DNA from 3 places in the Streptomyces sp. NPDC001822 genome. Region 3 is predicted to be linked to each of the others. Evidence: riboswitches for the same ligand, from Rfam matches in the RefSeq annotation. Region 3 holds a riboswitch; each other region holds the start of a gene.

Region 1 (10,135 bases), on a different contig from region 3:
GCGACCGGCAGCGTGGGGTTGTCTGGGCGGGCGATGAACACGGTGGCGCCGAACTCCCCCAGCGACACGGCGAACGCGAAGCCCGAGGCCACGAGCACCGCCCTGCGGACCAGGGGCAGGTCGACCTCCCGCCACGCGCGCAGCGGCGAGGCACCGAGCACGGCGGCGGCCTCGCGCAGCCGGTCGTCCACCGCGCGCAGGACGGGAAGCATCGTCCGTACGACGAAGGGGACTCCCACCAGCGCCTGGGCGAGAGGCACCAGGATCCAGGAGGTGCGCAGGTCGAGCGGCGGCTCGTCGAGCGTGATCAGGAAACCGAAGCCGACGGTGACGGCCGACACCCCGAGGGGCAGCATCAGCAGTGCGTCGAAGCCCCGCACCAGCCGTCCCGCGCGCCGCCTGGTCAGCGCGGCGGCGGCGAGGCCGCCGATCACGAGGGCGATGAGGGTCGCGACCAGCGCGTACCGCAGGGAGTTGCCGATGGCGTCGAGCGGCGGCACCAGGAAGGTCGAGCCGTTGGCGTCGGCCGACTGCAGCGCGCGGTAGAAGGCGAACCCGTAACCAGCGGAGGTGTCCAGGGAGCGTTCCACGAGTACGCCGAGCGGCAGCAGGACGATCAGCAGCACGCTGAGCAGCACACCGCCGAGCAGCACCCGCTGGCCCGCGCCGCGGGGAGGCCGGGAGGTCTGCGCGGGGTCGACCAGCTTCAGCGCCGTCTCCCTGCGGCGCACGGTCCAGGCGTGGACGGCGAGGATTCCACCGACCGCGGCGAACTGCACCAGGGTGAGCACGGCGGCCGTCGGGAGGTCGAGCAGTTGCGCGGTCTGCCGGTATATCTCCACCTCCAGCGTGGAGTACGCCGGTCCGCCGAGGATCTGGACGACGCCGAAGGAGGTGAAGGTGAAGAGGAACACCATGAGTGCGGCGGCGGCCACGGCGGGCGCCAGCGCGGGCAGGGTCACCCGCCGCCAGGCGGCAAGACGTCCGGCGCCGAGCACCCGGGCGGCCTCCTCCTGGCGAGGGTCGAGCTGGGACCAGAGTCCGCCCACCGTCCGCACGACGACGGCGTAGTTGAAGAACACGTGGGCCAGCAGGATCGCCCACACCGTGGTGTCGAGCCGTACGCCCCAGAGTTCGTCGAGGAGCCCTCCGCGTCCCAGCAGCGCCAGGAACGCGGTGCCGACCACGACGGTCGGCAGCACGAACGGCACCGTCACCACGGCGCGCAGCAGTTGCTTGCCCGGGAAGTCGAAGCGGGCGAAGACGTAGGCGCCGGGGAGCGCGACCAGCAGGGTCAGCGCCGTCGAGGCGAGGGCCTGCCAGGTGGTGAACCACAGGACGTCCAGGATGTCGGACCGGCCGAGCACCGCCCCGATCCGGCCGAACTGCCAGACCCCGTCCGTCCTCAGCCCCCGGCCGACGATCGCGGCGACCGGGTAGGCGAAGAACACCGCGAAGAACGCGACGGGCAGGGCCATCAGCCCGAAACGCGTCGCGTTCCCCCGCCACGCGGGAGGCGCGGCTACTTCACGACGAGCGAGGACCACGACTGGACCCACTGCTCACGGTTCTCGGCGATCTTCTCCGGGGCCACGGTCGCCGGCTCGTCGACGGTGGCGCCGAACTTCGTGAAGAGCTCCGGCAGCTTCGCGTCCTTCGCCACCGGGTTCACGAACATGTTCAGCGGCATGTCCTCCTGGAACGGCTTACTGATGAGGAAGTCCAGCAGCGCTTTGCCGCCCGCCTCGTTCTTCGCACCGTCCAGCAGGCCGGCGAACTCGATCTGGCGGAAGCAGGTGCCGGTGGCCACACCGGTGGGGGCCTCGGTGGGCTGCGGATCGGCGTACAGCACCTCGACGGGCGGGCTGGAGGCGTAGGAGACGACGAGCGGGCGGTCGGCCTTGGCCTTCCTGCCGCCCGCGGAGCCGGAGAACTCCTCGTTGTACGCCTGCTCCCAGCCGTCGACGACCTTGACGCCGTTGCTCTTCAGCTTCTTCCAGTAGTCCCGGTAGCCGTCCTCACCGTGGGCGGCGACGGTACCGAGGAGGAAGCCGAGACCGGGCGAGGATGTGGCGGCGTTCTCGGTGACGAGGAGGTTCTTGTACGCGGGCTTCAGCAGGTCGTCGAAGGACTGCGGCGGGTCGAGCTGCTTGTCGGCGAAGTACTTCTTGTCGTAGTTGACGCAGATGTCGCCGGTGTCGACGGGCGTGATCCGGTGCTTGCCGGCGTCGAGCTGCGTGCCGGCCGCGACACGTTCGAGGCCCTTCGCCTTGTAGGGCGTGAACAGACCGTTGTCGAGGGCGCGGGAGAGCAGCGTGTTGTCGGCGCCGAAGAACACGTCGCCGCGCGGGGACCCCTTGGTCAGGATCTCCTGGTTGAGCGCCGCTCCGGCGTCACCGCTCTTGAGCACCTTGACCGTGTAGCCGGTCTCCTTCGTGAACGCCTTCAGGACGGCGTCCGAGGCGTTGAAGGAGTCGTGGCTGACGAGGGTGACGGTCTTGGAGGCCGTGCCTCCCCCGCCGTCGCCCTTGTCGTCCGCGCCTCCGCAGCCCGCGAGCACGGACACGCCGAGCGCGGCGGCGAGTGCCGCGGCCGCGTACTTCGTGGTGGTGTTCATGTGATTCCTCCTGGAGATGACCAGGAAGAGACGCGGCCCCACCCGCTCGGCGAGCGGGCAGGGCGCAACAGCTTGAGTAAGGTCCGAACTTCCTACCCGGAATGACCCGGGCGAGGTTCAGAGGGTCTGCGGCCGACCTGTCCTCGGTGCCGCACTCTCAGCGCTGTGGCGCTCCCCTGTCGGAATATGAAGTTGGCTTCCGGCCCAGGCTACACCGGCGGGATCACCCGGCACTGGCGGGATCCCGCGTCACTGGCGGGATCACCGGAGCACCGGGCCGGCACCGCCGGACCCGGCCGAGGCCTCCTCAGCGCTCGGTGGCCGCCAGCTGTCCGCAGGCCCCGTCGATCTCCTGGCCGCGGGTGTCCCGGACGGTGACCGGTACGCCGTGGGCCGCGATGGCCTCCACGAACGCCTTCTCGTCCTCGGGCCGCGAGGCGGTCCACTTGGAGCCGGGGGTCGGGTTCAGCGGGATGAGGTTGACGTGGACCCGCTTGCCCTTGAGCAGCCGTCCCAGCCGGTCGCCGCGCCACGCCTGGTCGTTGATGTCTCGGATCAGGGCGTACTCGATGGAGATGCGGCGGCCGGACTTCTCCGCGTACTCCCACGCGGCGTCCAGGACCTCGCGCACCTTCCAGCGGGTGTTCACGGGGACGAGGGTGTCGCGCAGCTCGTCGTCCGGGGCGTGCAGGGAGACCGCGAGGCGGCACTTGAAGCCCTCGTCGGCGAAGCGCAGCATGGCGGGGACCAGGCCGACCGTGGACACCGTGATCCCGCGCTGCGAGAGCCCGAGGCCGTCGGGCTCCGGGTCCGTCAGCCGCCGGATCGCCCCGACCACGCGCTTGTAGTTGGCCAGCGGCTCGCCCATGCCCATGAACACGATGTTGGACAGTCGCGCCGGGCCGCCCGGGACCTCGCCGTCGCGCAGCGCGCGCATGCCGTCCACGATCTGGTGCACGATCTCGGCGGTCGACAGGTTCCGGTCGAGGCCGGCCTGCCCGGTCGCGCAGAACGGGCAGTTCATGCCGCACCCGGCCTGCGAAGAGATACACATGGTCACCCGGTCCGGGTAGCGCATGAGGACGGACTCGACGAGCGTCCCGTCGTGCAGCTTCCAGAGCGTCTTGCGGGTGGTGTCGTCGTCGGTGCTGATGTGGCGGATCACCGACATGAGGTCGGGGAACATCGCCTCGGCGAGCTTGTCCCGCGAACCGGCCGGGATGTTGGTCCACTCCGCCGGATCGTGCGTGTACCGCGTGAAGTAGTGCTGCGACAGCTGCTTGGCACGGAAGCCCTTCTCGCCGGTCGCGGCGACTGCTTCCTTGCGCTCGTCGGGTGTGAGGTCGGCGAGGTGCCGCGGCGGCAGCTTGGCTCCGCGGGGCGCGACAAACGTGAGTTCTCCGGGCTTAGGCATGGTTCATCCAGTGTCGCAGACACGCCGTGGTACTAGCGGCCGCCGGCGGGCCCGGGGCCGCACAGCGGGCGCCTGCGGGGCTCTGACAGGCCATGGCGGCACGGCCCGACCGCAGGACAGTGACCGATCGCACGGCGGCCACGAGGTGCGCACGGAGGAACACCGGGGCCTAGAATCGAATGCGTGTCCGAAAACCTTTCCCGTCTGGACCGCCTCCGCATCGTGCGCGAGTGGCAGGCCTATCAGCTCGGCCGGACCGACCGGACCATCGCCGAGCTGGAGGAACGCGAGGCTTCCGCCGTCCGGGCGGCGCGTGTGCTGCCGCCTACGGTGCCCGGATGGAAGCTGTCCGTGCTGCGCTCGGGCGACGGGAACCGGCCGGACGCCGTCCACACGGGCGACTGCGGCATGGCCGGAAAGCGGACACAGGCCATGACCCGGGAGCAGGCTCTGCGCGCACTCACCCAGGACGGGGTCACAGCCTGCCCGTACTGCCGGCCGGACAGGGAACTCGGGGTGCTGTGAACCCCGCGCGCACGGAAACGGGGCCCGCCGTCCTGTGGACGGCGGGCCCCGTTCGACCCTGTGCGGAACGGCTGGCTGCTGCCGTGTCAGCCGGATCCGACGAAGAGCACCAGCAGCAGCCAGACGACCGGAGCGCTCGGCAGCAGCGAGTCGAGCCGGTCCATGATGCCGCCGTGGCCGGGCAGCAGCGTACCCATGTCCTTGATCCCCAGGTCCCGCTTGATCATCGACTCGCCGAGGTCCCCGAGCGTGGCGCTGGCGGCGACGGCGAGGCCCATCAGGAGCCCCTGCCACCAGGTCCCGTCGTCGATCAGGAACTGCAGGCACAGCGCGCCGGCGACCATCGCGAAGGCCACCGCGCCGAACAGGCCCTCACGCGTCTTGCCGGGGCTGATGCGCGGCGCCAGCTTGTGCGTACCGAAGCGCCAGCCGACGGCGTACGCACCGGTGTCGCTGACCACGGTGAGCAGGAGGAAGGTGAGCACGCGCCACGGACCGTCGTCCGCCGTCAGCATCATCGCGACGAACGTGGCGAGGAACGGAACGTAGAAGACGGCGAACACGCCGGCCGTGACGTCCTTGAGGTAGCCCTCGGGCGGCTCCGTCATCCTCCACACGAGCACCGCGAGCGCCGTGAGCGCCATGGCGACCCAGGCGCCCTCGGACCCCCGCACATAGCCGGCGACGACCATCGCGGCGCCGCCGACGGCCAGCGGAACGAGCGGCGCGTTGATGCCCTTGCGTTCCTTCAGCCGGGAGGTGAGCTCCCACAGCCCGACCACCACCGCCAGCGCGATCACGCCGACGAAGACGGCCTTCACGATGAAGAGCGAGCCGACGACGAGGGCGCCGAGGCCCACGCCGACCCCTATGGCGGCACGCAGATCACGCCCCGCACGCTTCTTGTGCGGCTGTGGGGGCAGCGTGGTGGACATGGGCTCCTGCGGGCTCTCGTCACGGAACAGGGGGCCGCTGACGCGCGCGGCGTCCCTGTTCCGGTCGTCGGCGTCTCTACCTTCGTCGGGAACGTCCGGCACGATGGGCATGGGCCGAGTCTGCTGGGCGGCGTGCACATCGTTCGCGGGACCCGCCGGGGCCGCCCCCATCTCGGGCGTGCCCCAGTAGCCGGCTCCCTGCTGGGCGCCCCAGGAGGAGTCGTTCATCAGACTTCGAGCAGCTCGGCTTCCTTGTGCTTGAGCAGCTCGTCCACCTGCGCGACGTACTTCGCGGTGGTGTCGTCGAGCTCCTTCTCGGCGCGGCGGACCTCGTCCTCGCCGGACTCCTTGTCCTTGACGAGCTTGTCGAGCGACTCCTTGGCCTTGCGGCGGATGGAGCGGATCGAGATCTTGGAGTCCTCGGCCTTGGTCTTGGCGACCTTGATGTACTCCTTGCGGCGGTCCTGCGTGAGCTCGGGGAACGTCACGCGGATGATGTTGCCGTCGTTGCTCGGGTTGACGCCGAGGTCGGAGTCACGGATCGCCTGCTCGATGTTGCGCAGCGCCGTCTTGTCGAACGGGGTCACCACGGCCATCCGCGGCTCGGGAACCGAGAACGAGGCGAGCTGGTTGATCGGGGTCAGAGCGCCGTAGTAGTCGGCGACGATCTTGTTGAACATCGCCGGGTGCGCGCGGCCGGTACGGATGGCGGCGAAGTCCTCCTTCGCGACCACGACGGCCTTCTCCATCTTCTCCTCGGCCTCGAGGAGGATTTCTTCGATCACCACGTGCTCCTGCGTGTCTTGAGCGGACCCGGCACAGCCGGGGCCTGCGGATCCTGCGTCGCGTCCTCACCTGCACGGTGTCCGACCGGCAGGCCGTTGTCCATCTTCGGGGCCGTCAGGCCCGGGTGCTCCGGTCGCTCACCAGCGTGCCGATCTTCTCACCCTTGACCGCGCGGGCGATATTGCCCTCCGCGGTCAGCTCGAAGACGAGGATCGGAAGCTGGTTGTCACGGCACAGCGTGATCGCGGTGGCGTCGGCGACCTTGAGGTCACGGGCGATCACCTCGCCGTACTCCAGGGCGTCGAACTTGACCGCGTCGGGATTGGCCTTCGGGTCGGAGTCGTACACCCCGTCCACGCCGTTCTTCCCCATGAGCAGCGCCTCGGCGTCGATCTCCAGGGCACGCTGGGCAGCGGTCGTGTCGGTGGAGAAGTACGGCATGCCCATGCCGGCGCCGAAGATCACGACGCGCCCCTTCTCCAGGTGCCGCACGGCACGGAGCGGGATGTACGGCTCGGCGACCTGGCCCATGGTGATAGCGGTCTGGACGCGCGAGTCGATGCCCTCCTTCTCCAGGAAGTCCTGCAGCGCCAGGCAGTTCATCACGGTGCCGAGCATGCCCATGTAGTCGGAACGCGCCCGGTCCATGCCGCGCTGCTGGAGCTCCGCGCCACGGAAGAAGTTGCCGCCGCCGATGACGACAGCGATCTCCGCACCGTCCCGGACGACCGCGGCGATCTCGCGGGCGATGGTGTGCACGACGTCGGGGTCGACGCCGAGGCCTCCGCCACCGGCGAAGGCCTCACCGGAGAGCTTCAGCATGAAGCGTCCGGAAATCGTGCCGTCGTCGCGCTTGTGGTCACCCTGTGTGGCGTCCGCGCCCTTGTTCATGGAGATTCTCCTCGTGCACATACGAAGAAGGCCATTGCCGGTGGGTCTCTCGTCCCTCAGCGGCAATGGCCTCCTCGTCAGATCTGCGGTCGTACGGCTGAGTGCGGCCGACGACTGCACCAGACCCTATCGGGTCCACCGTTGTTCGCGGACGGACTCAGATGCCGACCTTGATACGCGTGAAGCGCTTCAGGGTCACACCGGCCTCGTCCAGGACCTTCTGGACCGACTTCTTGTTGTCCAGCGCGTAGGGCTGGCCGAGGAGGGTGGCCTCCTTGAAGAAGCCGTTGACGCGACCCTCGACGATCTTCGGGAGCGCGGCCTCGGGCTTGCCCTCGGCGCGCGTGGTCTCCTCGGCGACGCGGCGCTCGGCCTCGACGACCTCGGCGGGGACGTCCTCGCGGGAGAGGTACTTCGGCGCGAAGGCGGCGATGTGCTGGGCGAGGCCCTTGGCCAGGTCGGCGTCGGCCTTGTCCAGCTCGACCATCACACCGATCTGCGGCGGCAGGTCGGGCATGGTGCGGTGCATGTACACGGAGATGAACGCACCGTCGAACTGCGCGAAGCGGTCCAGGACGATCTTCTCGCCGAGGTTGGCGTTCGCCTCGTCCACGTAGGCCTGGACGGTCTTGCCGGACTCGATCTCCGAGGCGAGGAGCGCCTCGATGTCGGCCGGAGAGGTCGCGGCGACGTGGGCGGCGAGCGTGTTGGCGACGGCCTGGAACTTGTCGCCCTTGGCGACGAAGTCCGTCTCGCACTTCAGCTCGAGCAGGACGCCGGACGTCTTGTCCTCGGAGACGAGGGAGACGACGGCACCGTTCTCGGCAGAACGGCCCTCGCGCTTGGCGACGCCCTTCTGACCCTTGATGCGGAGCGCCTCGACAGCGCCGTCGACGTTGCCGTCGGCCTCGTCGAGCGCCTTCTTGCAGTCCATCATGCCGGCGCCGGTGAGCTCGCGGAGCTTCTTGACGTCAGCGGCGGTGTAGTTCGCCATGAGTCTGTTTCTCTCTCGAAGTCTGAAAGATCTACGGGTGAACGGCGGGGGCGGTGCCAGTGCACCGGCCCCCGCCGTCATTCAGCCGTGACTGACGGGTGTCAGGCCTGCTCGGCGTCCGCGGCCGGAGCCTCGGCGGCGGCCTCGTCCTGCTCGGCAGCGGCGGCGGCCGGCTCAGCGTCGGCGGCCTTCTCGGTCTCGGCGGAGGACTGGACCTCGTCCGTGCCCTCGGCGTCGGCCTTCTTGTCGCCCGCGAGCAGGTCGCGCTCCCACTCGGCGAGGGGCTCGCCGGCGGCCTTCTCGCCCGGCTTCGAGTCACCGGTCGCGGCACCGGAGCGGGCGATGAGACCCTCGGCGACGGCGTCGGCGATCACGCGGGTGAGCAGGGTGACGGAGCGGATCGCGTCGTCGTTGCCCGGAATCTTGTAGTCGACCTCGTCGGGGTCGCAGTTGGTGTCGAGGATCGCGACGACCGGGATGTGGAGCTTGCGCGCCTCACCGACGGCGATGTGCTCCTTCTTGGTGTCGACGATCCAGACGGCGCTGGGCACCTTCTGCATCTCGCGGATACCACCGAGGGTCTTCTCCAGCTTGGCCTTCTCGCGGGAGAGGACCAGGAGCTCCTTCTTGGTGAGGCCGGAGGCGGCCACGTCCTCGAAGTCGATGAGCTCGAGCTCCTTCAGACGCTGAAGGCGCTTGTAGACGGTGGAGAAGTTGGTGAGCATGCCGCCGAGCCAACGCTGGTTGACGTACGGCATGCCGACGCGCGTCGCCTGCTCGGCGATGGCCTCCTGGGCCTGCTTCTTCGTACCCACGAACATGATGGAGCCGCCGTGGGCGACGGTCTCCTTGACGAACTCGTAGGCGCGGTCGATGTACGACAGCGACTGGAGCAGGTCGATGATGTAGATGCCGTTGCGCTCGGTGAAGATGAAGCGCTTCATCTTCGGGTTCCAGCGACGGGTCTGGTGACCGAAGTGGACGCCGCTTTCCAGCAGCTCCCGCATCGTGACGACGGCCATGGCCGTACTCCTTGAGGTACTCGGTTGTCGCGACCGCAGGATTGCTGTCGCGCCTGACGCCCCGACGCGCCGTGCCACAAAGGACCGAGAGGCGCGGCCACCGTCCGCAGAGAGGGAGATGGAGGGGCGTGCGAAGTCGACCCGGTGACCCGGATCGCCAGAAGAAGTGTACGGGACCCGTCGAGTGCCGGGTGACGGCGATGTCCACAGGGGCTCGGCCGTCCACAGGCAAGGTCCATGATCCCCGCGGAACGGGCCGCCGGGAGATGGTTCGCTCATGCGCCGCACACCACCAGTGGACAACGTAGTCCGGCTCCCGTCCGTCCGTCCTCCGCAGGCCCGCCCGCCCACCGCGTTCGTCGCGGTGTCCCTCGTCCTGTCAGCGGCCGCCGCACTGCTCGCCGCCCTGCCGGGAGCCTCCGCGCCGTGGGTACCGGCACCGAGGGCTTCGACGGTGACGTCGGCGTCGGCCGCCGCATCGGCGGCCACAGGGCCCGCGGCCACGGGGGCGCCGACGGGAGCGGACGGGGGCCGGGCCTGGCCACTGGCGGGCCGTCCTGTCGTCCTACGGGGCTGGGAGCAGCCCGCGGGCCCGTACGCACCGGGACACCGCGGCGTCGACCTCGGCGCCCCGCCGGGCACACCGGTGCGTGCCGCCGCGCCGGGCCGGGTCGTCTTCGCGGGTCCGGTGGCGGGGCGCGGGGTGGTCTCCGTCGATGTGGCCGGCAGCGGAGAGCCCCCGCTCCGCTTCACCTACGAACCGGTACGCGCCGAGGTGGCCGCGGGCGACGAGGTGTCCGCGGGGCAGGTGGTCGGAGTCGTCGGGCCCGAGCCCTCGCACTGCGCCGCCGGGTGCCTCCACTGGGGCCTCAGACGCGGCGAGGTCTACCTGGATCCCCTGACGCTGCTGCCGCCCTCGCTGCTGCGGCGCGGCCCTTCCCGGCTGCTGCC
Region 2 (10,135 bases), on a different contig from region 3:
GCATCACCTTGAGGGCGAGCACGCGGTCGAGCCGGGTGTCCACGGCCCGGTAGACCGTGGCCATGCCGCCGACGGCGATACGCGCGTCGATGCGGTACCGGCCGTCGAGCAGCTGCCCGACGAGGGGGTCCTGGAGGGTCGTGTCCACGGGGCGAGTCTACGAGCTGCGACGGACACGACGGGCGGGCCCGAGGACCCCCGGGGCCGTTCCGGTGCCGAGCCGTGACAGGCGTATGCACGTGCCGTGACCGGGACGCCGCCGGCGGTGCCCGCGGTCAGAACGCCGGGCGCTCCGGATCCAGCACCGCCCTGCCCTCCGCGGGCGACGAGGCCTCGGCGAAATGGCGGCGGGGGATGCGTCCCGCCCGGTACGCCAGGCGACCGCCCTCCACCGCGTGCCGCATCGCCGCCGCCATCAGCTCCGGCTCCTGGGCCCGGGTCACCGCCGAGGCGAGCATCACAGCGGCGCACCCCAGCTCCATCGCCAGCGCCGCGTCCGAGGCGGTCCCGGCCCCGGCGTCCAGGATCACAGGGACCCCGGCCTGCTCGGCGATCAGCTGGAAGTTGTGCGGGTTGCGGATGCCGAGGCCCGAGCCGATGGGGGAGCCGAGCGGCATGACCGCCGCGCACCCCACGTCCTCCAGCTTCCGGGCCAGCACCGGATCGTCGTTCGTGTAGGGCAGGACCGTGAAGCCGTCGTCGACCAGGGTCTCCGCGGCGTCCAGCAGCTCGACCGGGTCGGGCAGCAGGGTCCGCTCGTCCGCCACGACCTCCAGCTTGATCCAGTCGGTGCCGAGCGCCTCCCGGGCCAGCCGCGCGGTCAGTACGGCCTCGCCGGCGGTGAAGCAGCCGGCGGTGTTCGGCAGGACCCGCACCGACAGGCGCTCCAGGACCGAGAGCACCGAACCCCGCACGGTCGGGTCGAGCCGGCGCATCGCCACGGTGGTGAGCTCGGTGCCGGAGGCCGTCAGTGAGCGCTCCAGCACGTCGAGGCTGGGCGCCCCGCCCGTCCCCATGATCAGCCGCGAGGTGAAGGAGGCGGAGCCGAGGGTGAAGAGGTCGTCGGACATGGTCAGCCTCCCTGGACGGCGGTCAGGATCTCGACGCGGTCGCCTTCGGCGAGCACGGTGGCGGACCACTGACCGCGCGGCACGACGGCCTCGTTGACGGCGGCGGCCACACCGGAGGGAGCCGCGGTCAGCGCGGCGACGAGGGTGTCCAGCGCGGTTCCGGCGGTCAGGGCACGGGATTCCCCGTTCACGGACACGGACACGGACTCGGATACGGGCGCGGATTCGGGAACGGGAACGGGGACGCCGGCGGGCACGGGCTGTGTCATACGGACTGCTCCTGCTGCACGGGGGTGGTTTCCGGACGGGTGGAGGCTTCCGCACCCCTCGGGGAGAGGGGCCGGGGAGCGGGGGCGAAGCGGGACGGTGCGAAGGGGCGGGCCACCTCGGGCAGCTCGCCGGTCGTCAGGGCGTGGGCCATCACCTCGCCCGTGACGGGGGTCAGCAGCACCCCGTTGCGGTGGTGCCCGGTCGCGAGAAGCAGGCCGGGCAGGGCCGTCGGGCCCAGCAGCGGGGCGTTGTCCGGCGTGGCCGGCCGCAGGCCCGCACGCGTCTCCGTCAGCGGGAGCTCGGTGATGCCGGGCACCAGCTCGTGCGCGTCCCGCAGCAGTTCGTAGACCCCGCCGGCGGTGACCGTGGTGTCCCAGCCCTGTTCCTCGGTGGTCGCGCCGACCACCAGCTCACCGTCGGCGCGCGGGACGAGATAGACGTGGCTCCCGCGCACGACGGCACGGACGGTCCTGCTGAGGAAGGGGGCGTACGAGGCCGGGACGGTCAGCCGCACCACCTGTCCCTTGACCGGGCGGACGGGCGGCAGGACCGCCTCGGGTATCCCCGCGAGGCGGCCGCTGAGGCTTCCCCCGGCCAGGACCACCTGGCCGGCCGTCAGCTCCGTACCGTCCCGCAGGACGGCCCCCGTGGCGCGGCCGTGCGTGACGCGGAGGCGCTCGGCCCAGGCGCGCCGGAAGCGCACCCCGGCCCGCTCGCAGGCCGTGACCAGGGCGGACGCGAGACGCCTCGGGTCGACCTGATGGTCGCCGTCGACCCGCAGCCCGCCCCGCACACCCGGGGCGAGCATCGGTTCGAGCCGCCGGCACTCGCGGCCGCTGAGCCACTCGGACTCCAGGCCCGAGCGCTGCTGGAGCGCGTGCAGTTCCCGCAGATGGGCCCGGTCGTCGGCGTCCAGTGCGACGGACAGGGTGCCGCAGGCGCGGAAACCCGTCGCCCGTCCGCTCGCCTCCTCCAGCTCGGCCACGAAGTCCGGATACCGTTGTGCGGAGGCGAGGTTGAGGCCGAGCAGCATCTGCTCGCCGTAGTGCAGTTCGGTGACGGCGGCCAGCATCCCGGCCGCGACCCGGGCGGCTCCGCCACCAGGTTCGGGGTCCGCGAGCGTGACGTCCAGACCGCGCTGGGCCGCCCGCCAGGCGGTCACGAGACCGATGATGCCGCCTCCGACGACCAGGACGTCGGAACTGTCTGCGGAGATGCGCATGGGCGTCCAGCCCCTCCCTTCGCCGGCATGACCCGGATCAGGTTCGTACGGTCGGAGGCCGGTCAGCCTCCCTCTCAGCCCGGTACGCCCGGGCTCCCGCGAGTGCCTTACGGTGGCCAGCCTAGACCCCGCCGCCTCCGCGCAGTAAGGGAGCGGTGCCCGTGGCCCGTTCGCCCGGCGGACCCGTCCCCGCGCCCGTCGCCGGCCAGGCTTCCGGGAGGCCCTGAGCTGACGTCATGTCAGGTGATTAGGGTGGACGTGTGAGTGATCTGACGCAGGACCCGGCAGGAGGACCCCGGCCGCACGGGGCCGTGGTCGTGGGCGCCGGAATGGCGGGTGTGCAGACGGCCGTGGCCCTGCGTGAACAGGGCTACGCGGGCCCCGTCACCCTCGTCGGGGCCGAACCGCACCAGCCGTACGACCGGCCGCCGCTGTCCAAGGCGGTCCTGCTCGGCAAGGCCGAGGACTCCGCCTTCGACGTCGATTTCGAGGAGCTGGACATCACCCTGCGCCTCGGGCTCGACGTGACCGGCCTGCGCGCACGGGCCCACGAACTGGACACCGCGGAGGGCCCCGTCGCCTACGACGTGCTGGTCGTCGCCACCGGTGCGGAACCCGTCGTGCTGCCCGGCACCGAGGGCGTTCCCGGCGTCCACCTGCTGCGCACCCTCGACGACGCCGCACGGCTGCGGCCCGTGCTCGAGCGGCAGCACGACGTGGTCGTCGTCGGAGCGGGCTGGATCGGTGCCGAGTTCACCACCGCCGCCCGCGCCGCCGGATGCGAGGTCACCGTCGTCGAGGCCGCCGACCGGCCCCTCGCCGGCACGATGCCCGCCGAGGTCGCGGCCCCCATGGCCGCCTGGTACGCCGAGAGCGGAGCCCGGCTCCTCACGGGGGCCGGGGTCGCCCACGTCGAACCGGGCACCGTGCACCTCGCGGACGGGCGGGCGGTCCCCGCCGGAGCGGTGGTCGTCGGCATCGGCGCCCGCCCCGCCACCGCGTGGCTCGCAGGCTCGGGCATCGAGCTCGGCCCGGACGGGTCGGTCACCACCGACGGTTCCCTGCGCACCTCCTTGCCCGACGTGTACGCGGTGGGCGACTGCGCGTCGTTCCCCTCCGCCCGCTACGGCGAACGCCTGCTGGTCCACCACTGGGACAACGCCCTCCAGGGCCCCCGGACCGTCGCCGCCGCCCTCGCGGGCGGGGAGAGCGCGGCCTACGACCCCGTGCCCTACTTCTGGTCCGAGCAGTTCGGGCGCTTCGTGCAGTACGCCGGCCACCACGCCCGCGCCGATACCCTGCTATGGCGCGGTGACCCCGCGGAGCCCTCCTGGACGGTCTGCTGGCTGAAGGAGGGGATCCTGGTCGCCGTGCTGGCGGTCAACAGGCCGCGCGACCTGGCCCAGGGCCGCAAGCTGGTCGAAGCGGGGGCGCGGATCGATCCGGCCCGCGCGGCCGACTCCTCCGTACCGCTGAAATCCACGGTCCTCCCGGAGCGCTGACAGCCCCGTACGGTCGGCCCGGGTACCGACTGTCGGTCCGGGATGGCACGCTTGTCCTTGTGACCGAGATTGACGCAAAGATCGATGCTCTCGTCCCCGCCTGGCTCCACCTTCCTGACATCGCGGAAATGCTCGATGTCCAGGTGACGCGTGTACGGCAGCTGGTCAAGGAGGGCCAGCTCATCGCCGTACGACGTGGTGAGAACCGGACGCTCCAGGTGCCTGCCGCCTTCATCGACGGCGACAAGGTGGTCAAGGGCCTCGCGGGGACCCTGACGCTCCTGAGGGACGACGGCTACACCGACGAAGAGATGCTGGACTGGCTCTTCACCCCCGACCCGACCCTGCCCGGAACACCCGCGCAGGCCCTGAGCGAGAATCGCGGTACGGAGGTGAAGCGCCGGGCCCAGGCGCTCGCCGTCTGACCGGAATGCCGTGAGTGGGGTGCGGGCCCTGGCACACACGGCCCGCACCCCGCCGCTCCCGGCCTTCCGGCGCGGCGGTCATCCACCGGCTCACCAGCGATCCATCGACGCACCACCCGGGGGGAACTCATCATGCCCACGCTCCGCGACAGGCTCTCCGACGCCCGGCTCTACCTGTGCACGGACGCCCGCAAGCGGCAGGGTGACCTGCCCGAGTTCCTCGACGCCGTGCTCGCGGGCGGCGTGGACGTCGTCCAGCTGCGCGACAAGGGCATGGAGGCGGCCGAGGAGCTGGAGCACCTCGCGGTGTTCGCCGACGCCTGCGCACGCCACGGCGCGCTCCTCGCGGTGAACGACCGCGCCGACGTCGCCCACGCCATCGGCACCGACGTGCTGCACCTCGGGCAGGGCGACCTCCCGGTGCCCGCGGCCCGCGCCGTGATCGGCGACGACGTCCTGATCGGCCGCTCCACCCACGCCGAGTCCGAGGTCGACGCCGCCGTCGCCGAGGCCGGCGTCGACTACTTCTGCACCGGACCGTGCTGGCCCACCCCCACCAAGCCCGGCCGCCACGCCCCGGGTCTCGGCCTGGTGCGTCACGCCGCCTCGCTCGGCACGGACCGGCCGTGGTTCGCCATCGGCGGGATCGACGCGGGCAACCTCGACGAGGTCCTGGACGCCGGCGCACGCCGTGTCGTCGTCGTACGCGCGATCACCGAGGCCGAGGACCCCGCCGCGGCCGCCGAGGCCCTGGCCCGGCGCGTCCGGGCGCGCGCCCTCTGAGCGGCCGCCGCGCTCCCCGCGGCTCCGTACGCCGGTTCCCGGTCCGTGCGGGAGGTCTCCGGCGGCGGTGTCCGAGTGGTGGACAACAGCCACCTCATTCCGGTCAATTCGCTCACTCTGGTTGGGGGAGCGCCCGGCCCTGGTTAACCTCCCAGTATGGCCCTTGGCACACCTTCCACCAGGACGGATCACGCGCGCACCGTGCGTGAGCTGCTCGCGTCCGGTGAGACTTCGTACTCGTTCGAGTTCTGGGCGCCCAAGACCGAGAAGGGCGAGCGGAACCTCTGGAACGCGCTGCGGCGCGTCGAGGCCGTGGGGCCGAGCTTCGTCTCCGTGACCTACGGGGCCGGAGGGTCGACGCGTGCCGGGACGGTGCGGGCCACCCAGCAGATCGCCGCGGACTCCACCCTCACCCCGGTCGCGCACCTCACCGCCGTCGACCACTCCGTCGCCGAACTCCGCAACATGGTCGGCCAGTACGCCGACGCGGGCATCCGGAACATCCTCGCCGTGCGCGGGGACCCGCCCGGCGACCCCATGGGCGAGTGGGTCGAACACCCGCAGGGCGTGCGGTACGCCGCCGATCTGGTCCGGCTCATCAAGGAAGCCGGCGATTTCTGCGTAGGCGTCGCCGCGTTTCCCGAGATGCATCCGCGGTCGGCCGACTGGGACTCCGACATCGGTCATTTCGTGGACAAGTGCCGCGCCGGGGCCGATTACGCGATCACCCAGATGTTCTTCCACCCGGAGAGTTATCTCCAGATGCGTGACCGGGTCGTCGCCGCGGGTTGCGACACCCCGGTCATCCCCGAGGTGATGCCCCTCACCAGCGTCAAGCAACTCGAACGATTCGCCCAGCTCAGCAACGCGTCCCTGCCGGGACCGCTGAAAGAGCGGATCCTCGCCGCTAAGGACGACCCGGCCGCTGTACGCTCCATTGGCATCGAGTTCGCCACGGAGTTCTGCGCGAAACTGCTCTCCGAGGGTGTCCCGGGGCTGCACTTCATCACGCTCAACAACTCGACGGCGACACTTGAGATCTACGAGAATCTCGGACTGCACAAGCAGTCCTGACCGGCCGTACCCGCCACCGACCGGGGCGGTGGCCGCAGGAGGGGGCGGGCGTGGGCTGGACGGTCCTCTACATCGCATTCGGCATAGTGGCGCTGTGGCTGCTGGGCGAGGTGCTGCTGCAGTACAAGGCGCGGCTCCGCTGGCGGCTGCTGGCCTTCTGCGGCTTCCTCGGCGTGGTCCTCGGCGTGCTGATCCCCTCCGTGCTGGTGATCGCCCTCGGAGCGATCGCCTTCGCGACGGGGCAGACCTATGTGACGCTCTCCTTCAGGCGCGGCTTCTCCACCGGCTGGGCCCTCGGCGGCAGCCCGGGCGAGAGCCGCCGCCGGCGCGGTGCCGGAGCCTCCGCCCCCCAGCAGCCCGTGCTCGAGGTCTCCGACCTGGAATACGAGGAAACCTCCCCGTCCCTGCCCCCGGAGCAGCCCGCGGCGGTCTACGAACCGCAGCCGATGCCGGACGACACCGGGCAGTACGGCATCTATACCGACCCCGTCCCGGCCGGCGGCGAACAGCAGCCGCAGTACGCCGCGTACGACCCCTACAACGGCTACGGGCAGCAGGCCCCCCAGGACCCCTACGGCGACGGCAGCGGCGGCCACCGGGGTCAGGACGCCTACCAGGACCAGGGCGCCTACCCCGGCCAGGACACCTACCAGCAGCAGGACGGCTACCAGCCGCAGGAGACCTTCCAGGCGCAGGGCACCTTCACGGGGCACTACGACTACGGACAGGACCCGGCGGGGTACCCCGCCTACTCCGACCCGTACGCCGCGGCGGGCGCCACCGACGGGACCGGGCAGTACGCCGCGTACGACAACGGCTACGACAACTCCGCGTACGCCGACCGGAGTCACGGATACGACCCGTCCCAGGGCGCGGGCCCGCAGCAGCCCGCCGATCCGTACGCGGGCCAGTACTCCACCGACACCCCGCCCGGAGGGGTGTGGGTCCCGCAGCAGCGCGAGAGCGACCAGTACCCGCCGCTGCCGCCCGAGGAGCCCGTCCAGCCCGGGCCGTACGGCAACGGCTACGACACGGGCCAGAACGAGCAGTACCGCTACTGACCGGACGCCGGACCGCGGACGCCGGCACGGGCCGTGCGTCCGGCCGCGCGTCGGGGACGACGGCCGCCGCGCCTCACCGGGAGCCGCGGAAGTCGTCGCCCTCCACCACGAGTCCGGCGACCAGGGCGCCCGACATCCCGGCGTGGGCCAGCCCCCCGCCGGGGTGCGACCAGCCGCCCGCCAGATACAGGCCCGGCAGCCGGGTGCGGTTCCCTGCGTGCAGGTACGCCCCCTCCGCCCCCGCCAGGGCCGGGGCCGGCACCGAACCGCCCTCGGCGCCGGTGTCGGCGGCCGTGTCGGCGGGGGTGCGCACCTCGGTGTGGAGTATCCGCTCGCGCAGGCCCGGGACGGCCGCGGCCGCCCGGTCGGTCACCGTCTGCGCGAAGCGCTCGCGCAGCACCGTGTCCGTCCAGTCGACGGGGCCCTGCGGGGCCACCGTCACCACCAGCGTCACCGCCTCGTGTTCCTCGTCCGGGCGGGTGGCCGGGTCGTCGGGACGCAACACCATCACCGTGGGCCGGTCGGCCGTCCGCCCGCCGAACACCGCGTCCCGCTCCGCCGCGGGGTCCCCGCCGTGCACCACGGTCCGGTGCACGGCATCCGCCTCGCGCGCGCCGCGCAGCGACAGCAGCACGACGAAGCGGCCCGGTACCACCGACTCCCGTGCCCCGGCCCGTTCGGCGCCCGCCGGGAGCAGACCGGGTCCCGGCCACGCACCCAGGACGACGTGATCGGCCTCCACGGCCGTGCCGTCCGCCAGCTCGATTCCCGAGGCCCGGCCGTCCTTCTCGGTCACCCGGACCGCCTCGGCACCGAAGACGAACTCCACCTTCCGCGCCAGGCACCGCTCGTACACCGCCTCGGCCAGCGCCCGCATGCCCCCGTCGACGTACCAGCTGCCGAACGTCTCCTCCATGTACGGCAGGAGGGCCGCCGCGGCCGGGGCGCGGCGCGGGTCGAGGCCGTACGACAGGGCGTAGCCGTCGAGCAGGGCCGCGAGCCGGGGGTCGCCCAGCTCCCACTCACCGACCTCCGAGACCGTGGCCGCTTCCTGGGCCGGGCGGAGCAGCCTGCGCCGGCGCACCGAGGGATAGGGATCGCGCTCCAGCACCCGGGGGTCCTCGGGCAGCGGCTCCTCCAGCAGGGGCCTGCGCGAACGGTTCCAGGCCGTGCCCGCCCGGTCCAGGAACTCGCCCCAGCGCGCGCCGGCCCCCTCACCGAGCGCCCGGTCGAGCGCGCCGACGACGCCGGCCCTGGAGGCGTTGGGGAGCGACACCGACGTGCCGTCCGCGAAGATGTGACGGCTCGCCGGGTCGACCTGACGGAGGGTGACGCACTGCTCCAGGGGTTCCCTGCCCGTCTTCACGAAGAGGTCGCGGTAGACGGCGGGCAGGTGGAGGAGCCCGGGACCGGTGTCGAAGACGAAGCCGTCGCGGGCACGGCGGCCGACCGAGCCGCCGTACGTCCCGGAGCGCTCGTACACCGTCACCCGGTGGCCTGCCACGGCGAGCCGGGCGGCCGCCGCCATCGCGCCCGTCCCGGCGCCGATCACCGCAATTCGTGCCATGTCAGTGACTTTAGAGGGTGCCGCCGACAGCTCACTCGCGAGGCCGGTCGCCGCCCGCCGCGGCGATGCGCCTCTCCTCGCGCCGCTGCGCCCTGCGGCGCAGGAAGCGGCGGATGCGGGAGGCGAGGAAGACCAGTATCGCCAGCCCGAGGAGCAGCAGCGTCCCGGCGGTCACGGCGGCGGCCACCGGGTTGAACATCGCGAAGGTGATGATCCCGGCGACGCCCAGATCCTCCGCGACGCTGACCCCGATGTTGCTGAAGGGTTCGGGGGAGGTGTTGACCGCCATCCTGGTGCCGGCCTTGACCAGGTGGCTGAGCAGCGCGGTCGAGCCGCCCACCGCACCGGCGGCGAGCTCCGGCAGCGACCCGCTCTCGCCGGCCAGCAGCGCGGCCACCACCGCCCCGGCCACGGGCCGGACCACCGTGTGCACGGAGTCCCAGGCGGAGTCCACATAGGGGATCTTGTCGGCCACCGCCTCGCACAGGAACAGCACACCGGCGGCCACGAGCACGTCCGTGCGCTGGAGGGAGGCGGGCACCTCGTCGGTGAGTCCGGTCGCGCCGAAGACGCCCAGGAGGAGGACCACCGCGTAGGCGTTGATCCCGCTCGCCCAGCCGCTCGTGAACACCAGGGGGAGTACGGACACGGACGCGATCGTAACCAGTGGGCGTGCCGTGCGGAGGGGCTTCCGCGCAGGCCTGAGTATCCCTACTCAGTGCGGGAGATGAGTAGGGGCGCGGATGGGATCCCACCCGCCGGGAGGGAAGAGTGGGGACCACGGAAGGGGCGCGGCTCCGGAACCGCCGGCACGGGGCGGCGGAACGGGCGACGTGCCCCGGACACAACGGGGGCGCACGGCGCGGAGCCCCGGGACCACGGGGGAACCAGGGTCACGGGGGAGGGCTTCGCGGCTGCACGGACGCCGGTCCGGTGGAATTCGGGGGGATCGAATTCCACCGGACCGGCGCTCTGCGTCCGGGGTCCGCCGGGCGCTCAGCGCCCGCTGACGCGGCCGTGCAGAAGCAGCGACAGCGCGGAGTGCACGTCGTCGATCGTCCGCTCCGGCTGGAACGCCTGCCAGTCCAGTGCCGCGACGAGCACCATCCCGACCAGCGCCGCGGCCGTGAGCTGGACGTCGATCTCCTCGCTGAGTTCGCC
Region 3 (10,135 bases):
ACTCGCACCCTCCCGACAGGCCCTGCCCCGGGGGAGCACTCGGCAACCTGGCGCACGCCCATCGCTCACTCCGTGGCGCGCATCCCTCGAACAGGTGAGTTGAGACCTCTTCGAGACCTGGACCACTGGCCAGGTTCATGCCCGTCGATGCATGACACATTGACCAAACGGGCCCCAACGCCCTTACATCACAAGGCATTTACTGTTCTATGATCATGCAGAAACGTGCCTGTCAACGCGTGCATATGCGACCGGCCCAACCCGGCGTCCGAGCCCTACTATCGGCTCGCCATGACAGCAGCAGGGAAGCACCAGGTGAGCCGGACAGAGACGCCCCGGCGCAGCGGCCGGCCGGGACGGGCGGGTATCCGGGACGTAGCCGCGGCGGCCGGAGTCTCCATCACGACCGTGTCCGATGCGCTCAACGGCAAGGGCAGGCTTCCGGATGCCACCCGCCGCCATGTCCGCGAGGTCGCCGAACGGCTGGGCTACCGCCCGTCGGCCGCGGCCCGCACCCTCCGTACCGGCAGATCGGGGCTCATCGGCCTGACCGTGACCACGTACGGGGATGAACCTTTCACCTTCACCGAGTTCGCCTACTTCGCGGAGATGGCGAGAGCCGCGACGTCGGCCGCGCTCGCCCGCGGCTACGCGCTGGTGATCCTGCCGGCGACCTCACGCCACGACGTCTGGTCGAACGTCGCCCTCGACGGCACGGTCGTCATCGACCCCTCCGACCAGGACCCGGTGGTCACCGAGCTCGTGCGCCAGGGCCTCCCCGTCGTCTCCGACGGGCGCCCGGCCGGAACGCTCCCCGTCACGGCCTGGGTCGACAACGACCACAGGGCTGCCGTGCTCGATCTCCTCGACCACCTCGCGGCCGCCGGAGCGCGCCGCATCGGTCTGCTCACCGGCACGACCACCGACACCTACACCCGGCTGTCCACCACCGCCTATCTCCACTGGTGCGAGCGCGTCGGGCAGGATCCGGTCTACGAGTCCTACCCGGCCCACGACCCGTGCGCCGGGGCCGTCGCCGCCGACCGCCTCCTGGCCCGCCCGGACCGGCCCGACGCCGTCTACGGACTGTTCGACCCGAACGGGACCGACCTGCTCGCCGCCGCACGCCGCTACGGGCTGCGCGTCCCCGAGGACCTCCTGCTGGTGTGCTGCAGCGAGTCCACCGTGTACGCCTCGACCGAGCCCCCCATCACCACGCTCTCCCTGAAACCCCGCAGGATCGGCACCGCGGTCGTCCAGCTCCTCATCGACGCCATCGAAGGGGTCGAGCACGACGGTCCGGTCGAGCAGGTGATACCGACGGAACTCATCGTCCGGACCTCCTCGCAACGGCGGCCACCCCGCACCACGGTCAGCCCACCGCGCTCACCCGCCGGGGACTGATCGGATTAATCCGGACCAAATGGTCGGTGAACCGCGAGTGCGTCCGGATTCACCACCCCTGGTGCGTCACAGAGCACGATCCGCATTCCTATGATGGGCGCACGACACCGCGGACCACCTCTACCAGGCACGGCCCGTCAGGTGTACGGCGGCGCGACGGTGGTGGAGGGGTCGATGACTCAGGGGGCCGGTCAGGAACCCGTGGTGCGGACAGCGACGTTGCGCGACTTCCGCGTACCGCCGTATGCACAGGCGCAGGCGCCTCTGCCGCATCCCGGTCACGCCGTGGTGGGCGACGAGCCGCCGGAGGGGTACACCCCCACCGAGCGCGATCTTCCCGTGATCACCCGCGGCGACACCCTCCAGGTCCCGGACGCCCGCCCGGCCCCGGAAGCGGGGCTCGGCCCCCTGTTCGTGGTCGGCGACGTCCACGGCTACCTCGACGAACTCATGGCGGCCCTGGGCGAGCAGGGACTGATCGACGCCGACGGCCGGTGGGCCGCCGGCAACGCCAGGCTGTGGTTCCTCGGTGACTTCACGGACCGCGGCCCGGACGGCATCGGTGTCATCGACCTCGTCATGCGCCTCTCGGCGGAGGCCGCAGCGGCAGGCGGGTACTGCAAGGCACTCATGGGCAATCACGAACTGCTGCTGATCGGCGCGAAGAGGTTCGGCGACACCCCCGTGAACTCCGGCGCCGGCACCGCGACCTTCCAGGCGGCCTGGCTGCTCAACGGCGGCCAGAAGACGGACATGGAGCGGCTCCAGGACGTCCATCTCCAGTGGATGGCCCGGCTCGACGCGGTCGTCGAGGAGGACGGGCACCTGCTGATGCACTCCGACACCACGGCCTACCTCGACTACGGGTCCACCATCGAGGACGTCAACGACACCGTCCACGCCATCCTCACGCAGAACGACGCGGACGAGTGCTGGGACCTCTTCCGCAAGCTGACCAAGCGCTTCGCCTTCCGCGACGAGGGCGGTGCGCAGGCCGTCCGGGAACTCATGACGACGTACGGCGGGCAGCGCGTCGTCCACGGTCACAGCCCCATCCCGTACCTTCTCGGCGAGGTCGGGTCGGAGGACGGCGAGGAGGCCCCCCGCCCGGTGGTCGACGGGCCGCACGTCTACGCGGAGGGGCTGGCCATCGCCATGGACGGCGGTGTGACCATGGCCGGAAAGCTGCTGGTCGTGCAACTCCCCCTGCACGGGTGACCTTTCGCGGGGGCAGACGCGCCACCACCTGACTCCGTCGACGGCCGGGCAATTTCTGGAAACCCTCTGTCACCGCACGCCGTATGCGCTCTACCATCGGCGTATCAGTAGCAGGCTCTCCTCCGTTTTCGCCCGATCACCCGGCCCACGCGGCGGTCAGGCCCTACGGAGCATCGGGGGATGCAGATGAAAAGCGCTCCGCACCTGCTGGCCGAGGACCGCCCCGAATACGAGCGGATCCTCGCCGACGCGCTGCGTCATGCTCACGAACGCCCCGATCTGGACGGTGTCGGCGACCGCCTCAACACGGAACAGCTCCGGACGATGGCGTTCGACGCCACAGCCCTGATCACGACCGCGGCCGCCACCGAGTACGACCACTACGTCAAGGTCCGCGGTGAACTGCGGGGCCCCGTCGACCCGGCGGACACCGACGCCGTCCTCGGGCCCGCCATGGACGACGACCCCGAGGGCGCGGGAACCCTCGCCGTGATAGCGGCGCTCGCCCCGGTCCTCGCGGGCACGGCGGCCCTGATATTCCTGCTGATCGGCTACCTCCTGAAGGCGGTCAGCTCAGCCTCGTTCGCAGGCCCGATGGTCACGGCGGGCTGGTTCTTCGCGGCCGTCGCGGCCGCGGCCATCCTCGTCGCCGCGATCGGGCTGCTCGTCACCGCGCTGCGCAACGGCGCCACCGCCCTGCCCGCCGTGGACGACGAGGAGGAGGAACTGCCCGAGGAGGTGGCACGCGCCCGGGAGGCCTGGCGCCACGCCCTTCTGGAGCGCGGCATCCTTCCCTTCCTGCGGGACGCGCTGGCCGACCCGACGGCCGGACCGGCCTCCCGTACACCGCACCGCTCGGCCCACCGCATGCCGAAGATCGGCTACAGCCGGCCGGACTTCACCGGGCCGGAGGACGGCCCGTCCGCCGGCCCGCGCCCCACGTTCACGAGCCCGGACTTCACCAGCCCCGACTTCGGCGGCCCCGAGCACCGGCCGGAGTGATCCGGCTCCCCGGCCGCTCCGTCGAGCCCCGGGGCCGCACACGGCAGAGGCCGGGGCGGCTCGCTGCCGCCCCGGCCTCTCTCATCCGCTGTGCGGGTGTGACCGGATCAACCGGCACGACCCGCGGTCCGCGAAGCTCAGACGCCCTGCGGGGCCAGCTTCGGGTTCGCACCGTACTCGTTGACCTCGTTCGAGCCCTCGAGGCACGAGAAGACGAGCAGGACGATGCCGCCGAAGGGGACCACGCCGAGGAGGATCCACCAGCCGGAGCGCCCCGTGTCGTGCAGACGGCGGACCAGGACGGCCAGGGACGGGATGATCACTGCCACGACGTAGATGAGGTAAGGGATCGTCGTGTCGACGGCGACGCTTATGCCCAGCAGGACCGCGAGCGCGATGATGTTGAACAGCGTGTACATCCAGTACTCCTTGCGGCGCGCTCGTCCGCTGAAGCCCGCGTAGTTCTTGAGTACAGCCAGGTACCAGCTCATGGTGCATTCCCTCCCCTGGCGCCCCCCGTTCGGGACGCACACTTTTTCGGCCAAGCACAGCGGAAGGTAAGGCACAGATAAGGACACGGTCAAGCACAGGCGTACTTCCGCCGAAACGTACATCCACCTGCCGCATTACCGTGTCCTTATCGACTCCGAACACCTGGTGAAACAGCGCCAGTTGGTGCTCAAGCGAAACAAATAGGCCACAGGGACCGCTTTCGCCATCTATCCGCTCAAGGCGAGACGCGGCTCGGCGGCGCCGCCGAGGGACCGGAACGGCCCAGGACGACACCGCCGAATCACCACAGAACCCACCCGCCAGGAAGCCCGCCGGGCGGGACCCGGCTCAGTCCGCGAGGGGCAGGTAGACCCTGTTGCCGGCGGCGGCGAACTCCCTGGACTTCTCCGCCATCCCCGCCTCGATCTCGGCCTGCTGGTCCCCGTGCTCACGCCGGATGTCGTGCGAGATCTTCATCGAGCAGAACTTGGGACCGCACATCGAGCAGAAGTGGGCGGTCTTCGCCGGCTCGGCCGGCAGCGTCTCGTCGTGGAACTCCCGTGCCGTGTCGGGGTCGAGAGCGAGGTTGAACTGGTCCTCCCAGCGGAACTCGAACCGGGCGTCCGACAGTGCGTCGTCCCACTCCTGGGCCCCGGGATGCCCCTTGGCCAGGTCCGCCGCGTGCGCCGCGATCTTGTAGGTGATGACGCCGGTCTTCACGTCGTCCCGGTTCGGCAGCCCCAGGTGCTCCTTGGGCGTGACGTAACAGAGCATCGCCGTCCCCCACCACGCGATCATCGCGGCACCGATGCCCGAGGTGATGTGGTCGTACGCCGGCGCGACGTCGGTGGTCAGGGGGCCCAGCGTGTAGAAGGGGGCCTCCTCGCAGATCTCCTGCTGGAGGTCGATGTTCTCCTTGATCTTGTGCATCGGGACGTGCCCCGGGCCCTCGATCATGGTCTGCACGCCGAACCGCTTGGCGACGGTGTTGAGTTCGCCCAGCGTCCGGAGTTCGGCGAACTGCGCCTCGTCGTTGGCGTCCGCGATGGAACCGGGGCGCAGGCCGTCACCGAGCGAGTACGTCACGTCGTACGCCGCGAGGATCTCGCAGAGGTCCTCGAAGTGCTCGTAGAGGAACGACTCCTTGTGGTGCGCCAGACACCAGGCAGCCATGATCGAACCGCCGCGGGAGACGATGCCGGTCTTGCGGCGGGCCGTCAGGGGGACGTACGGCAGCCGGACACCGGCGTGCACCGTCATGTAGTCGACGCCCTGTTCGGCCTGCTCGATGACCGTGTCCTTGTAGATCTCCCAGGTCAGCTCCTCGGCCCGGCCGTCCACCTTCTCCAGGGCCTGGTAGAGCGGCACGGTGCCGATCGGGACCGGACTGTTGCGCAGCACCCACTCGCGGGTCGTGTGGATGTTCCGCCCGGTGGAGAGGTCCATGACCGTGTCGGCCCCCCACTTCGTGGCCCAGGTCATCTTGTCCACCTCCTCCTCGATGGAGGAGGTGACCGCGGAGTTGCCGATGTTGGCGTTGACCTTCACGAGGAACCGCTTGCCGATGATCATCGGCTCGATCTCCGGATGGTTGACGTTGGCCGGAAGCACGGCCCGGCCCGCCGCGATCTCGTCCCGTACGACCTCGGGGGCGACGTTCTCGCGGATCGCGACGTACTCCATCTCCGGAGTGATCTCGCCCCGGCGCGCATAGGCGAGCTGGGTCACCGGGCTGCCGTCGCGGCTCCGCCGGGGCTGTCGCGGCCGGCCGGGGAAGACGGCGTCGAGATTCCGCAGGCCGCCGCGTGGCGACGTGTGCTTCAGCCCGTCGTCCTCGGGGCGCGCGGGGCGTCCCGCGTACTCCTCGGTGTCGCCGCGCGCGATGATCCAGTTCTCCCGGAGAGGGGAGAGCCCGCGCCGGACGTCGGTCTCGGTGGTGGGGTCGGTGTACGGCCCGGACGTGTCGTAGAGCGTCACGTCCTTGCCGTTGGTGAGGTGCACCTGACGGACCGGCACCCGGAGATCCGGGCGCGAGCCCTGGACGTATCCCTTGTGCCAGCCGATGGACTTCCCGGCCTCGGTGCTCTCGGTGCTCTCGGTGCTCTCGGTGCTCTCCGCGTATCGCGCTTGCTGCGCGTTCCGCTCCGAGGCAGGCGTGCGTGCGTCCGCTGTGGTCATCAGACCTACTCCCTACGCCGGCATTACCCGGTAACAGGTTCGGCGGTCGGCGCAGCTGTCCCGTACGGATATACGGAGGTCAGCGCCCTCTCAGCCCGGTGCTCCGAGCTCCCGCGTGTGCAAATGTGCCTCCACGCTAGCGGCCCGGCTGGCGTGCTGGCCAGAGGGCCTCCACCGTTCTTGGGATGATCGGCGTGTGACGTCCCCCGGAAGCGCTCCCGAACCGCACGGCCCCGCGTCAGGCAGCACGCAGAGTCATGCCCACGCCCACACGCACAGCCACGGCCCCGCCGCACCCGTCTCGAAGCACCTGCGCAAGGTCATCGCGGCCGTCGTGATCCCCTTCGCCACGGCCGTCCTGGTCGGCCTCGTCGCGTTCTGGCCGGGCGGGGCGCCCGCCCACGAACGCACGGGTGTCGGTTTCGACCGGCAGACCCAGGAGGGCAGGGTCGTCGAGGTCGTCAGGGTCGACTGCTCGGACGTCAACGCCGGGCAGGTCCCCCCGACCGGAGACACCTCCACGCTCTCGGGCAGGGAGGCCGTCAACGAGCAGTCGGGGCAGTGCAAGAAGGCGACCGTCGAAGTGACGACCGGCGAGGACGCGGGCCGCAGGTTCGTCGAGATCATCCAGCCCGACGCCACCCGGCAACTGGAGGAAGGGCAGGGCGTGATCGTGGCCTACGCCCCGGACGCGCCCCGCGATCTGCAGTACTCGGTGACGGACGTGGACCGCACGGTCCCCATGGCCCTGCTGGCGGGGATCTTCGCCCTCGCGGTGGTCGTGGTGGGGAGGATGCGCGGGCTGATGGCGCTGATCGCGCTCGCGGTTTCCTTCGCCGTGCTGACGCTGTTCATCCTGCCGGCGATCCTGCAGGGCTCGAATCCGCTCGTCGTCGCGGTGATCGGGGCCAGCGCCATCATGCTGATCGCCCTCTACACCTGCCACGGGCTGACGGCGCGTACGTCGGTGGCCGTCATCGGCACCCTCATCTCGCTGGTGCTGATCGGTCTGCTGGGCTCGCTCTTCATCGGCTGGGCGCACCTGTCGGGCAACACGGACGACAACACCGGCCTCATTCACGGTCTGTACCCGGAGATCGACATGAGCGGCCTCCTCCTGGCCGGTGTGATCATCGGTTCGCTGGGTGTACTCGACGACGTGACCGTCACGCAGACGTCCGCGGTGTGGGAACTGCACCAGGCGGACCCCACGATGGGCGTACGGCGGCTCTACCGCGCCGGCATCCGGATCGGGCGCGACCACATCGCCTCGGTCGTCAACACCCTCGTACTCGCCTACGCGGGCGCGGCCCTTCCCCTGCTCCTGCTCTTCTCGATCGCCCAGAGCAGTGTGGGCACCGTCGCCAACAGCGAACTCGTCGCGGAGGAGATCGTCCGGACACTGGTCGGCTCGATCGGGCTGGTCGCCTCGGTGCCGGTGACGACGGTGCTCGCGGCCCTGGTGGTCTCCGCGGACCGCACGGGGCTCGGCGCGGAAGCCGGAGTTCCGGCCCCCGCGCGGACCGGGAGGGGACGACGCCGCAAGGCGTGATCCGGGGGCGCCGGACACGTGGCCCCCGGGCGGCCGGTGTTCGATGACCGGCCGGGTTTTCCGGCTCAGCCGGCGTTCTGTTCCTTCGCCAGGATGCGCCCGAGTGCCTCTTCCAGATTGCCGTCGAAGTCACTCAGCGTGTGCTCCTGTCCCAAAGGCACCAGCTTGTCCGTCCGGTCGAGAAAGGCCACAAGGGGTGCGGTACCGGCCCGGAACAGCGCGCGGTCGGCGCCGACCTGCAGCCGGATGTGGACGTCCGAGAGCCCTTCGGGCTCGGTCGGGCCGATGTGCACATCGCCGTCACCGCTGGGGCTGTTGAGCCCGTCGAGCAGCAGCTCACGGCCGAACGCCCAGGTGACGGGGGCGTCACCGGGCAGGTGGAAGGTCATCCGGATCGCGTACGGATCGCTGACCTCGTATCGAAGCTCCACCGGAATACGGAAGGAAAGCTCCTCGGAGACGAGGAAGCTCATCATGACCTCTGCCTGAACCGACTCGCGCATCGTTCAACCCCGCAGTAGATGAATCTGGCCAGGAATGATCCCCCATGGCCCTATTGACGCCATCGTGGTGCACGCGCTAGCAGATCACAAGGAGTGATTTTTCAGATACTGATAGAGAACACGAACGAGCGCAAGAGCGCGGTCACTTCGCAGCGTAGTTGTTCGATTGCGGCGAGCAACCGTTCTTCTTGCTGCAGGGGGAGAGATACAGCCATGGCCGCCACGGCGGAGCCGACGGTGATCGGGATGGCGGCGCACACCGTTCCGATGGCGTACTCCTGGCGTTCGACGACCGGTTCCGAATGTTTCATCGCCCTGAGCCGGGCCAGGAGTGTCTGACGGTCCCTCACGGAGTAACGCGTCAGCGGCCTGACGGGATAGCGGTCGAGATGGTCCTCCCGCGCACGCTCGTCGAGCTGGCCGAGCAGACACTGTCCGATCGCGTGGGCGTGGCCGGCCTCACGGAACGCCACCCACTCCCGCACCGCGGGAGCGGCGGGCGAGTCGGCGACCGCGATCATCTCGATCTCGCCCTCCCGGTACAGGCCGCAGTACACGGGTGCGCCGACGACCTCCGCCCAGTGCGCGAGGGAGTCGACGATCACCCCGGGACGCGGGGTGGCGGGGCCACCGCCCAGCCGCTCGGCGGCCGCGCCGAAGAGGAAGACGCCGTTCTCCCGGCGGAGGTATCCCTCATGGGTCAGGGTGCGCAGCAGGTGATAGGCCGTGGGGAGGGGAAGACCGGCCTCCCGGGCGAGCTGCTTGGCCGGCGCCCCGTCCCGATGGGTGCCCACGGCCTCCATAAGTCGCAACGCCCGCTGGACCGAACCGATCAATGTCGGTACAGCGGTGCTCGATGCCGTGGTCACAGGTCGCCCCCAGGCATGGTGACGGGCTGTCAGCCCTCCCGTGGGGGCCGCCCCCACGGGCCCGCCGCGAGACTGGGGTCCTGAGACCGGACGGTCGCACAAACCACTGGGCAGGATGGTGACGAGCCGTCATTTCCCAGCTGGCGGCAGCGGTACGTCACTGTATCGGCACGATCTGCCACGGGAAGGTTTTCGTCCAGGACTTAGCTCCGCTGGGCTAACGCCCGGCCCATGACCGCCCGCCGGCCCTCGGAGCCGCCGCCCGGCGGGGCTCGGCGGACGACCGCCCGGGGCCTTCTACCAGTCGCTGCGGGAGGACGAGCCCGTGAACTTCCGCACGACGAAGACCAGGCCGCCCACCAGGACGACGAAGACCAACGCCTTGAACAGCAGACCGATGACGAACCCGACCACGCTGGCGATCAGGCCCCCGAACACGACGATCGCGATGAGAGGCACCGCGACCCACTTCACCCACCAGGGCATCCCCGCGAAAATCTCCCGCACCGCCATCGCCGCTACCTCGTCTCCGTGAGTTCCTGCCTCGATGCTAGAGGCGCCGGAGCGGCCGGCGGGGGGCCGGGAGCCCTTGGAGTCCCCTGAACGATCCCCTAGGGAATCGCGGTGGCCCGGGCCGGCGTTCCCTGGGGGGACGCGGCCGGGAGAGCCTCGGAGCAGGGAGCGCCGCTCAGGCTTCCGGGGGCGAGAAAACCACCATCACCCGCAGGTCCTCCGTGATGTGGTGGAACTTGTGGGCCGTCCCCGCCGGTACGTACACCACGCTTCCCCTCCCCACCTGTGTCGTCTCCATGCCGACGGTGATCGAGGCGCGACCGCTCACGACGAGGTACACCTCGTCCTGCTTGTGCGGCTGCTGGGGGTCGAGCGCTCCGGCGTCCAGGGCGTAGAGACCCACG

The links. Region 3 has a riboswitch for thiamine pyrophosphate ahead of thiC (phosphomethylpyrimidine synthase ThiC). Riboswitches for the same ligand answer to the same signal wherever they lie in the genome.
Region 1: it holds a riboswitch for thiamine pyrophosphate, as region 3 does, so the genes downstream of both, ACFYY2_RS25825 (thiamine ABC transporter substrate binding subunit) here and thiC (phosphomethylpyrimidine synthase ThiC) in region 3, are expected to answer to the same signal.
Region 2: it holds a riboswitch for thiamine pyrophosphate, as region 3 does, so the genes downstream of both, thiO (glycine oxidase ThiO) here and thiC (phosphomethylpyrimidine synthase ThiC) in region 3, are expected to answer to the same signal.

The regions. Positions count from the first base shown of each region.
Region 1 is NZ_JBIATW010000012.1:130,662-140,796, reverse strand. Features, by position in the region: gene ACFYY2_RS25830 (ABC transporter permease) at 1-1,478, opposite strand, end outside; gene ACFYY2_RS25825 (thiamine ABC transporter substrate binding subunit) at 1,523-2,617, opposite strand; TPP riboswitch at 2,689-2,805, opposite strand; gene rlmN (23S rRNA (adenine(2503)-C(2))-methyltransferase RlmN) at 2,925-4,031, opposite strand; gene ACFYY2_RS25815 (DUF6233 domain-containing protein) at 4,215-4,556, shown strand; gene ACFYY2_RS25810 (phosphatidate cytidylyltransferase) at 4,643-5,719, opposite strand; gene frr (ribosome recycling factor) at 5,719-6,276, opposite strand; gene pyrH (UMP kinase) at 6,392-7,168, opposite strand; gene tsf (translation elongation factor Ts) at 7,326-8,162, opposite strand; gene rpsB (30S ribosomal protein S2) at 8,264-9,184, opposite strand; gene ACFYY2_RS25785 (murein hydrolase activator EnvC family protein) at 9,549-10,135, shown strand, end outside.
Region 2 is NZ_JBIATW010000023.1:30,270-40,404, reverse strand. Features, by position in the region: gene pknB (Stk1 family PASTA domain-containing Ser/Thr kinase) at 1-148, opposite strand, end outside; gene ACFYY2_RS33305 (thiazole synthase) at 276-1,070, opposite strand; gene thiS (sulfur carrier protein ThiS) at 1,073-1,339, opposite strand; gene thiO (glycine oxidase ThiO) at 1,336-2,562, opposite strand; TPP riboswitch at 2,560-2,672, opposite strand; gene ACFYY2_RS33290 (NAD(P)/FAD-dependent oxidoreductase) at 2,892-4,064, shown strand; gene ACFYY2_RS33285 (Rv2175c family DNA-binding protein) at 4,124-4,489, shown strand; gene thiE (thiamine phosphate synthase) at 4,622-5,272, shown strand; gene metF (methylenetetrahydrofolate reductase [NAD(P)H]) at 5,429-6,346, shown strand; gene ACFYY2_RS33270 (hypothetical protein) at 6,397-7,407, shown strand; gene ACFYY2_RS33265 (phytoene desaturase family protein) at 7,481-8,974, opposite strand; gene ACFYY2_RS33260 (DUF4126 domain-containing protein) at 9,006-9,623, opposite strand; gene ACFYY2_RS33255 (TetR/AcrR family transcriptional regulator) at 9,971-10,135, opposite strand, start outside.
Region 3 is NZ_JBIATW010000006.1:207,271-217,405, reverse strand. Features, by position in the region: gene ACFYY2_RS16540 (LacI family DNA-binding transcriptional regulator) at 292-1,404, shown strand; gene ACFYY2_RS16535 (metallophosphoesterase) at 1,579-2,622, shown strand; gene ACFYY2_RS16530 (hypothetical protein) at 2,803-3,624, shown strand; gene ACFYY2_RS16525 (DUF805 domain-containing protein) at 3,762-4,115, opposite strand; gene thiC (phosphomethylpyrimidine synthase ThiC) at 4,465-6,294, opposite strand; TPP riboswitch at 6,287-6,419, opposite strand; gene ACFYY2_RS16515 (YibE/F family protein) at 6,491-7,846, shown strand; gene ACFYY2_RS16510 (SsgA family sporulation/cell division regulator) at 7,912-8,349, opposite strand; gene ACFYY2_RS16505 (IclR family transcriptional regulator) at 8,451-9,218, opposite strand; gene ACFYY2_RS16500 (DUF5326 family protein) at 9,516-9,725, opposite strand; gene ACFYY2_RS16495 (cupin domain-containing protein) at 9,907-10,135, opposite strand, start outside.